Linked DNA regions of Lentisphaera araneosa HTCC2155. The protein of the gene in region 1 binds, or shares a complex with, the protein of each later gene. Links are inferred from orthologs where the notes say so. Each region holds a gene or a part of one and is shown in the gene's direction. Other genes may lie near its edges.

What was found. Proteins that work in one complex are often made in the same cells at the same time.
Region 2: the proteins of dnaG (region 1) and dnaB are in contact, whole or in part, in a crystal structure (PDB 2R6A), measured with the Geobacillus stearothermophilus proteins. The link is inferred for Lentisphaera araneosa HTCC2155 from one-to-one orthologs. Residues at the interface, in WP_049624496.1 of Geobacillus stearothermophilus: Lys456, Leu457, Leu458, Pro459, Ala460, Asn463, Ala464, Leu467, Leu535, Leu536, Ile537, Ala538, Gln544, Glu545, Asp548, Tyr549, His552; in WP_033016901.1 of Geobacillus stearothermophilus: Ser13, Glu15, Ala16, Gln18, Glu91, Leu92, Asp94, Ala95, Val96, Pro97, Thr98, Ala99, Ala100, Asn101, Tyr104, Tyr105, Ile108.

Annotation. Positions count from the first base shown.
Region 1 is NZ_ABCK01000015.1:82,710-88,806, forward strand. What follows is about bases 1,779-4,740. They hold dnaG (DNA primase), read left to right. Parts: upstream 1,779-2,322; coding sequence 2,323-4,158; downstream 4,159-4,740. Other genes in these bases: LNTAR_RS15340 (tetratricopeptide repeat protein), read left to right, coding at 1,779-2,320; LNTAR_RS15350 (REP-associated tyrosine transposase), read right to left, coding at 4,145-4,740. In the rest of the region: LNTAR_RS15330 (sigma 54-interacting transcriptional regulator), read left to right, coding at 1-766; rsmI (16S rRNA (cytidine(1402)-2'-O)-methyltransferase), read left to right, coding at 781-1,503; more of LNTAR_RS15340, read left to right, coding at 1,511-1,778; more of LNTAR_RS15350, read right to left, coding at 4,741-4,741; LNTAR_RS25880 (MFS transporter), read right to left, coding at 4,942-6,097. UniProt on the Escherichia coli protein: RNA polymerase that catalyzes the synthesis of short RNA molecules used as primers for DNA polymerase during DNA replication.
Region 2 is NZ_ABCK01000020.1:72,612-77,097, forward strand. Bases 1-2,951 are described here. They hold dnaB (replicative DNA helicase), read left to right. Parts: upstream 1-721; coding sequence 722-2,182; downstream 2,183-2,951. Other genes in these bases: rpsR (30S ribosomal protein S18), read left to right, coding at 19-255; rplI (50S ribosomal protein L9), read left to right, coding at 266-715; bamA (outer membrane protein assembly factor BamA), read left to right, coding at 2,191-2,951. Also shown: more of bamA, read left to right, coding at 2,952-4,446; LNTAR_RS17840 (Fur family transcriptional regulator), read left to right, coding at 4,455-4,486. UniProt on the Escherichia coli protein: The main replicative DNA helicase, it participates in initiation and elongation during chromosome replication. Travels ahead of the DNA replisome, separating dsDNA into templates for DNA synthesis.

The DNA of each region.
Region 1 (6,097 bases):
GCACGCGGGTCTTCTACTTTGCAAACTCCTTAACACAACTGTCACTGCAGATTCCGAAGGAAGTAAAATCCTTGCACTTCCAGGTCACTCAGAATACGTTCAAAAATTGATGAAAAAGATCGAGATCTACTCGAGTCTTGACTCACCCATTCTCGTTGAGGGTCACGAAGGCAATGACTTTGCGGAAGTCGCAAATATCATTCATGGAAATAGTAGTCGTCAACACATGAGACTCATAAGCCTAAATTGTGAAGACACGAGTGGTCTTCCCATTTACGAACAACTTTTTGGTGCCGCAAGTAAAATCACTCAAGCCAATCAAGGCACGCTACTGATTGAAAACATCGATAAACTCGATTTGGCTAGCCAGAAAAAGATTTACGAATTTATTGCCTCTGGAAAAATCAATGAACACGATAGTAAGCCTATCGACACGCGCTTAATTTGCACGACTAAGGTAGCTTTCGAAGAAGCCCTTGCTCAAGGCATTCTACATCCTATGTTTAGAAGCATCTTCCAAAACAGTATTTTGCAATTGTTACCTGTACTTCAGCACCACGAAGATATTGCCGATATTGTGGAACACTATTTTATAGAAGCCTGTAAACAGTCGAGTAAGAAAGACCTCCAACTCGAAAACGGGGCTCACCTCGCATTTTATGATTGCCAAGGCAACGAGCTAGAAATTGCCTTTATTCTCAAATTCGCCGCTATGAAAGCAAAAACAAATATAATCACGAAAGAACAACTGGAGAACTTCATTTGAAAGGAAAACTAATCATGGCTTCTGGGGCCATCGGAAATAGCGACGACATACCGAAGCGCACCCTAGATGCTGTAAGAGATAGTGACATGCTCGTATTCGAAGAAGATCGCCCTGCTCGTGCCGTTTTAAAAGCTGCCAAAGTTCACCGTGAATACTGGAAATACTCTGAGCAAGACGAAGTCCACACTCTTCGTGAAGTTGAAAAAGCCCTCAAACGTGGCGAAACCGTTTGTTACATGAGTGACCAAGGTTGCCCCACACTAGAAGACCCTGGTTCACCCGTACTCAAATCCGCTTGGTCGGTGAAAGCCCAAATTCAGGTTATCCCTGGACCCAGTTCGGTGACGGCAGCCATTTCTGCCTGCCCATTCACCGTCAAGGGTATCGTCGTTGCAGGTTTCCTTTCTCGCGATCAAGAACTTCGAGAAAAAGAACTTCGCAAACTCTCCGGTTCAGGTCACCCTTTCTTGATCATGGATACCCCCTACAGAATCAAGCATATTCTCGAGAGCTTGAAGACAGTTTTAGACGTTCAAAAGAAGTTTGTTCTTGCCATCGACATTAGTGGTGAACACGAATGCTTTTTTTATGATAATGCGACCACTATTCTTGCTGAAGCAGAGAAACTACCTCCTAAGCTCAACTTCGTGATTATTGTTGAAGGTAAAAAAGAAAAGAAGCAACTCAAACAAGCTGTGCGTGGCAACGGCTACAAACAAAACCGTAGGAGAAGGTAAGGCCCTCATGAATTCACCTTCAAGAAAGTTCTTTCTCGCTTCGAAGCTTTTCGCCCTAAGTCTCCTCAGCACAATTTTCTTTGCTTCGTGTCAACGCCCCGATGCAACAGAAGCTTTAGCTGAAGTTGAAAAGCTTTTCGAAGAGAACAACTGGGAAAAAGCTGCCTACCAACTCAAAAGCATGCTCGACCTCGGCGAGGAACACCCACGCATTTACGCTCTTTATGCCTATGTGCAAAATCGCCGTGGCCTAAACCAGGAAGTGGAGAAGTTCATTCTCAAGGCCTACCCAACCGATTCAACTCCCGACCCACAAATCATGGCCATGATTGGCAGAATCTACCTCGAACGAGGCGATTATCCCGAAGCCATCAAAGCTCTTGATTTAGCTTACAGAAACGATTTAAATAACCCCATCCCCTTGCGTTTACTGATGCTTGCAGAAATCAACAACTGCCGAAAAGCTGATGGTTCCTATGATATTGAGAAATACATCAAATCTGCCAAGGGACTCAAATACCTCATGGGTAGAAAACAACTAAGAGACGAAGTTTTTTATAATCATGTGGCAATCAAAGAAATCACCCGAGAAGGTAATAAAAATTATATCATGCCCTTTTTACAAAAAGCAGATACCCTCGCTCCAGGAAATCCTAGTACCACACTCAATGCAGCTATTGCCCTCGACACGATTTATAAGGTCCCTAAACTGGCTCGCATTCGTTATGCCAAATTCCTCAAAATGACTGAGGGAACAAAGGATCCACAGATACCCGCCGTTGAACGTCGCTTAAGGCAGCTACAGGGCCTGCAGTAAGAATGTCTCAGGATTTCGAAAGGGCTAAACAACAAGTTAAAGACCGCAATGATATAGTCGATATTATTGGCGCTCATGTTAAGCTAAAGAAAAATGGCCCGACTTTCTTAGGCCTATGCCCCTTTCACAACGAAAAAACGCCCTCTTTTAACGTCAACCAAAACGATCAATTCTACCATTGCTTTGGCTGTGGCGCGAGTGGTGACGTACTTAAATTCGTACAAGAATATGAGAGCTTGGACTTTCGCGATGCACTAGAAAAACTCGCCTCGCGGGCCAATGTCATTTTACCAGAATGGGGCAAAGGACAAAGCCCCGAAGAACGTCTCAAGCAAAAAAATGAAAAAGAAGCGCTTTTCGATGTCCTCGATAAAGCCACAAACTTTTTCAAGCAGCAACTTTTATTACCTCAGGGTGCAGAAGCCCTAAAATACGCTCAAAATCGCGGACTCAATCAAGAAGTCATCAATAATTATCGCCTCGGTTATGCTCCCAATTCTTGGGATGCCGTAATGAAATGGGCCAAGCAACATTCGATTTCTGATGAACTTCTCGCTACTGCGGGCCTCACTAAGCAAAATGAACAGGGAAAAACTTACGACCGCTTTCGCAATCGCCTCATGTTCCCCATCCAGGACATCAGTGGACGCGTCATTGCTTTCTCGGCACGAGTACTCGAAAAGGATAGTAAAGCCGCCAAATACATCAATAGCCCCGAAACTCCCGTTTTTCACAAAGGTAACGTGCTCTACGGGCTTCACATTGCCCATAAACACCTGAAAGAAAGCGAGCATTTTGTCATTTGCGAAGGTCAGCTCGACGTCATTGCCTGCCACCGTGCGGGAGTCAAAAATGCGATTGCCGCACAAGGCACAGCTTTTACTGATCAACATGCCTCGATGATTGCGCGTTACGCAAAACACGTTAAGCTCTGTTTTGATGCCGATAATGCAGGAAAAAAAGCTGCCGTCAAATGTTTAAATATTTTACTTCCCAAGGGCGTCATTCCCGAGATCATCTCACTTGAAGAAGGCGAAGACCCCGACACGGTTTTAAGTGAACAAGGTGCCGAAGTCCTCAAAGAAAAACTTTCGGGTGGCATGAATTTTGTGGATTTTATCCTCTCTGATTACGGGCCTTCGAGTCCTTCACAAGAAAAAGTCAAAATCAGTGAATTTCTTCTAGACATTTTAGCTAAGATGCCCAACGTCCTCATGGGTGATTGGCACCTCCGCTTAGCCAGTAAACTTCAGCTCGACGCTCAAGCGATAAGTGAACAATTGCGCTACCTCGTTTACAACAAGCGCGATCATAAGCAGTATATGAAGCCCCAGGCGGAATTCCAACAAGCTCCCCAAAATGTCGCACCCCCTCCTCTCAGACTTAACAAAATATCAAAGCGCTCCGTTGCCGAAATTGAGCTCATTGCCTTGGCCTTAAGTCAGGAAGTTTTTGCGAATTTGGTTTTTGAAAATACCATGGATCTTGAACCTGAGACAAGCGAATCTTCTCTAGCCCTACACTTTATCAATTCTCATATTGAGATGGGCAATTGGAAAGATTGCTCACAGGATCTCGCCAATTCATACCCCAATGTTTATGAACTTGTTATAAAACAAAATAAAATATCTTCTTATCACTCTAGGAGTACCGAGGGTGATGACTTTGATGAACTGATGCAATTAATCAATGATTGCCTCAATCAAATCAGTAAAGCATCGATTGAACAGAAGTATGAAGTCATCAAAGAAAAATTATTAAGCGAACAAGATCCGCAAATCAAGCAAGACTTACTGAAAGAATACATGGCCTTAAATCAAGATCTTAAAAGCCTTTAAATCCTTGTTTATTAACTAAAATAGCTGACCAATTCCATCCATTAGTTCTCTTACATAAACCTGCTTTTACTGGATTATTCATTATATATTCAACTGCACGGTTTAAATGATTTTGATCACGAATAAACCGATCCCAATACTCTTCTTGCCAAACCTTGCCCTTTAAATATTTCTTGTCTATAAGTTCCAAGGATTTATCTGCTGGGAGCGCGGGCGTCTCGCCCGCACAATCATCTTTTAAAATTTTATATATCTCATGTGAAGTAAAAGATTTCCAAGAATGTACAATGTCTTTTAAACTATAAGCTTCATATGTTTTTATTAAGACATGTACATGATTTGGCATCACCATGTATGCCAATAAGTTATAACGTTGACCATCAAAATATCGCCATGCATCAATAACTAGCTGAGCACACTCTGGCTTTTTCAAAATACATGAATCATAACTTTGATCTAGATAATTTTCTAAACACTTTCTTTTTTCTATATTTCTTTGTGCGGGCGAGACGCCCGCGCTCCCATCACCCAAATCCCTCAGCACAGATTTGGGTAAAGCATCTGCCAAACGATAAGTTATCATTTGATACTTATCACTAGCGTCATAGTTCGGTAAATAGCCTCGGCTACGCTAATTTTTATCATCCTCAAATTCAAGTCGATTCATTTTTCTCTCCATACACTCAGAACTTACTCTTCCTTATGGTGATAACAAAATTAGTTGAGTAAAAACAAAAAAGGCCGAACTCATGAGTTCGGCCTTTAAAATTTATGTGAGCTTAATTAGGCTTCGGCTGTTGCCTCTGAAGCTTCACTTTCTTCACGACGCTTTGTTAAGTCTTCACTTATGCCTTTAAGCTTCTCATCTGTGAGTGGGTAGAAAAGCATGAGGACAAAGCCGAGTACACATGGGATTGCCGACATCCAGCTCACCATACCGGAAATACCATCTTGGGCTTCTTGTGACTGAACTGTATTAGCTTCAAATCCGATCCAAACGAGAACCGCCATGGTGAGCATGCCACCAAGTGTGTAACCAAATTTTTGTGCCATTGTACAAGCCGACATCACGAGGCCTGTTGCACGACGTCCCGTCTTCCATTCCGAGTAATCGGCCGCATCTGTATACATCGCAAAGACGAGTGCTGCTGTAGGACCAAACATGAGGTTAATTGCGATATTAACGGCAAATAACATGCCGATATTTTCTGGAGAGATCATGCCAAAAACAAATGTTAGGATAGCCGTCATAATCATTAACAAGGCAAAACCTTTTTTCTTCCCTAGTTTACTTTCGAGGAAGCCGACCGCGGCGAGGGAAACAAGGTTGGCAATTGTGCCTGAAAGCATGAAGAGAGGCACAACACCCGTATTACCCACAACATATTTGAAGTAGTACATAATCGCACCATTTCTTAAACAAACGTGGAAAAGTGTGATGATACCTAGTGCAAAGAGAATGAGCCAAGGTTTGTTTGTCAGTAAATCTTTAATATCAGTCTTCAGTGGAGTCTTTTTCTCTTGCTTAGGTGGTTTTACACGTTCTTTGGTTGTCGAGAAAGTAATTAAGAACATCAATGTTGCCGAGATACCAAAAACCGTTGTCGCCCATTGGAAACCATTTTGTTCATTAATCACTTCAATGGAAATGTCGGCACCGGTAAGATCTACAGGAACCATTTCATCAGAGATGGTATCTTTATTTTTCTTAAAAACTGTACCCATATCAACAGATGTGGATTTGAAGCCTTCTAGGCAATATTTAATTTGGGCAAAAGGTTCTGTATCGCTGCCTGCTTTGTGCGCGTTCTTTAAATCTTTATCGAGGAAGAGCTGATCTTGTTCACCTTTGTGAAGAATCTTTGATTCTAAGAAATAGGTTTCGTTATTGATGTAATAAGTTTTCTTACTTTTGTAAATTTTACCTTCATTTTTTGAG
Region 2 (4,486 bases), on another replicon or contig:
TTTATAAGGAATAAGCAAATGGCTAATCAAAGAAGAAAACCAAAGCGTAAAAAAGCTGCTGTAAGAGCAAAAGTTTGCCGCTTCAGCGAGCAAAAAGTTACATACATCGATTTCACTGATGCAGATGTATTAAAAAAATTCATGACTGAGGGTGGTCGTATTCTTCCTCGTCGTATCACCGGCGTAAGCAAAAGATATCAAGCGATGCTTGCATCAGCAATCAAACGCGCACGCAACATTGCGTTGGTGAAATAAGGAGTTTATTATGGCTATCGAAGTAGTACTTTTAGATAATATCGAAAAACTCGGTAAAGTTGGCGACACAGTAAAAGTGGCAAATGGTTACGCACGTAACTTTCTTTTTCCACGTGATTTAGCTGTTCACGCTAGTCAAGCAGTTCTAAAGCAGATCGAAGCACGTCGTGCTAAGGTTGCAGAAGTACATGCAGCTGAAGTTGCCGTGGCACAAGAGCTCGCAGCTAAGATCAACGAAACATCTATCACAATCCCAATGCAGGCTGGTGAAGATGATAAGTTATTCGGTTCAGTTACTGTTACAGAAATTCACGACCTTCTTGCAAAAGATGGTATCGAAGTTGATCGTCGTAAGATCGCTGTTGGCGAAGCCATCAAGACTCTCGGCGTACACGAAGTATCTGTAAAGGTTCATGCAGAAGTCAGCGCTACACTCAAAGTGTGGGTGGTGAAAGCATAAACCGCAGTGGAAAACAAAACTGATACTGCAGTAAATTTTGGGTCGCTCCTCTCTGGGGAGCGGCCTTTACCGCATAATATAGATGCGGAAAAAGGGGTCTTGGGTTGTATGCTCAATGACCCCTCTTTAATTGTTAATGCTATGTCGATACTGAAAACGCGTGAAGCGTTTTTCTCTGCGGCACATCAATATATCTCGGGTGCTTTATTCGAGATGGCAAAAAATGAAGAAGCCGTTGATGTATTGACTTTAGCTAATGCTTTAAAGAAGAGTTCCGAGCTTGTTCAGGCGGGTGGCGAAGTTTACCTCCTCGAATTGATGAACTCAGTTCCGAGTACCGCAAACTTTGATAAGTACTTGGATATTGTTCAAGATGCTTCTGTCTTACGTCGTCTAATACGCCGCTCTAGTGAAACGCTAGAATTGTGCTTGCAGGATGATGCCAGTGCTGGTGCCGTTTTGGACCAATTGCACAAAGAAGTTATTGATATATCCGATAATTTATTTAAGGAAGAATCTGTTGCTTTAAAAGATGAACTCGATGCCGCCATGGGAACGATTTTTCGCTTGGCAGAGGGTGATAAAGGCGAGAAAGGCTTTTCAACAGGTTATAGAGATTTAGATGATAAGATTGGTGGTTTGAAACGCAGTGAGATGATCGTCTTGGCGGCACGTCCTTCAATCGGTAAAACAACTTTAGCAATGAATATTGCTGCTAATGTAGCTCTGGCAAATACCAGAGGACAAAGCGATAAAAATATTGCAGTGGGAGTCTTCTCACTGGAAATGAATACACAGTCACTCGTCCTTAGGATGGTTGCCTCTGAAGCTGAAATAAGCTTGAAAGATATAGGCAATATGAACGTGACAACAAATGATTTTGCAAACATTCAAAAAGCAGCCAACATTCTCGCTGATACTGAGATTCATATTGATGATTCAGCTCAGCTCGATGTTATGGAACTACGTGCTAAGTCGCGACGCATGAAAGAGAAGTTTGATGTGGATCTCATTGTGATCGACTACCTTCAGCTTTTACGAGGTCGTGGTTTAAATCGCAATGCGAGTCGTGAACAAGAAGTTGCACAAATTTCTGGTGCGATCAAGGGGATTGCTAAAGAACTCAATATTCCTGTGATCATTTTGGCTCAGATGAATCGTCAAGCCGAGCAAGGTGGTGGAAGTAAAGAGGCTGCCCGCCCTAAATTATCTCAGTTGAGGGAATCGGGCTCGATAGAGCAGGATGCGGATATTGTGATGATTTTGCACCGGGATCGTGGGCAGCAAATTGAAGAAGATCAGGCAAAGATCGAAGCAGAAGGCATAATGACGGAGCTCATTGTAGCGAAAAACCGTAATGGTGAGACGGGTATCGTCGAACTTAACTTTATGCCTCAATATACAAAATTTATAGATAATGACCCTGTAGCAAGCTTCGGTGGTGATTATAATAATGATCAATTTTAGAGGGTGTCATGTTAAAACAAATTTATAAAGTCTTTTTAATCGCAATATTATTTACGTCATTTGCGATGGCCAAAGAAATTCAAGAAGTCAAAGTATTTAATTCAAAAGGGGAAGAGATTCAGTCTGGTTTCATTCTCAATAACATAAAATCAAAACCTGGATCGAACTTGTCTCCTCGTATTTTATCGAGTGATATACGTCGACTTTACCAAACGAATGAGTTCATTAACGTTGAAACTGAATTTGATGAAGATACGGGTATTTTAAAGGTTACAGTAACTCGTCGTCCCAAACTCATAAAAATTATTATTGAAGGTAATAAAGAGTTTGACGATGAAGATATTGCTGACGAGATGGATGTGGAGATAGATGAATTGCTAGACGAGACCGTGATGGCAGCGGATAAGCACAATATCAAAAAGCTTTATGATGACGACGGTTTTTATAATGCAGATATTTTCTTTGATGTAGAAAAAACAGACGATCCCGAAGAGGTTGTTTTACGTGTTACTATTGATGAAAAGAGTAGTCTTCAAGTCGACGAAGTTCGCTTCCATGGCAACACTGTTATACTCGATGACGACTTAGCAGACTTGATTAATACAAAGCCAAGTTTTTGGCGTTACCTGTTTGATACGGGCTTTTTCAATGAACTTCTCTTTGATGCTGATTTAAAACTTATTAAGCGTCAGTATAAAGCACGTGGTTACCTTGACTTTAAAGTAGAAAAAGTCGTGAAGAAAGATGACGGTGAATATTTAGAGTTAGATATCTTTATTACGGAAGGTCGTCCTTACATCGTGGGCAATGTAACAATTTCTGGTAACAGTATCTATTCAACGGCTGAACTGGAAAAGCTTGTCACAGCAAAGTCAGGTTTCTCTTATTCTACTTTGGTCGAGGATGCGGATGTTGATAGGATGACAACTAAGTACCAAAACGAAGGTTATCTGGACCTCTATTGTTCAGCACAATTAAAGCCTAATCCACAAACACATATAGTTGATGTAGATTATCGTATAGTTGAAGCTAAGCCTTCAAAAATTAGAGATATTATTATAACTGGCAACAATGATACAAAAGAGTATGTCATTCGTCGCGAATTAGCGATTCAGCCTGACGATAAAGCTAATAAAGATTTGATTGATAAATCAAAAAAGCGTTTGATTAATATGAACTACTTCGAGAAGGTGGATATTACTCCCGTTAATACTGAACTTGAAGGCTATAAAGATCTACAATTAAAATTAGAAGAGAAGAGCACGGGTCAGATTGGTCTTGGTGGTGGTTTTTCATCTGCGGACTCATTTGTTGGTAGTGTAAACTTTTCTCAGTCCAACTTCGATTTGTACGAGGGTTGGCCATTCATTGGTGGCGGTCAAAGATTTCAATCACGTGCACAATTTGGTTCGGAGCGACAAGATTTAACAATTGCTTGGGTGGATCCGTGGTTTATGGGCAAGCCTCTGTCTCTTAGTACATCGTTTTACATGAATGAGCGCTATTACGATGACTATGACCAGAAGAAATTGGGTTATGAAGTTGGTATAACCAAACGTTTATCCAAGTATCCCCTTTGGACAATTCGTCACGCACATAGACTTTATCAAATTCAATTGGATATGGATGATGATGTTTCTAAAGAATTAGAGGATGAAGAAACAACAGATATTTCTTCAGCTTATATTTTAACTTTGAGAAAAGATACGCGTAATAGTACGCGTCGCCCTAATGAGGGTGGCATCATGCAGTTTACATCAGAATTACAATCTATTGTGATTGGTTCAGATAATGAATCTGGAAAGTTTAAAGTACGTTGGACGACTTATAATGAAGCTTTCGAAGAATCAGTTCTAAAACTTCATGCAGAAGTGAATACTCTCATTGGTGATGACCCCATTTATGATCGCTATTTCGGTGGCGGTATTGGTCGTGTTCGTGGTTATGATGAGCGAGAGTTAGGTCCGATTGATTCAAGAGAAGATCCATTAGGTGGTGCATCATTCCTCCTCTTGTCAGCAGAGTTAGATGTTCCATTTAACAAAACCTTCAATGGTGTTTGGTTTGTGGATGCAGGTAATGTGTGGGAGGACTCCTATGACTTTGCCGATTTAAGCGACCTTAGTTTAACTACAGGCCCTGGTGTAAGGATCAATCTTCCAATTGGTGTGGTTGAACTTTATTATGGTAAACCAGTTATAGATAATTCAAAAAATGAAGATGATTCAGGAAGCTTCCATTTTAATATGGGATACAATTTTTAGGAACAATTATGCCCTACGAAGAAATTTTAGAACGTTTTAA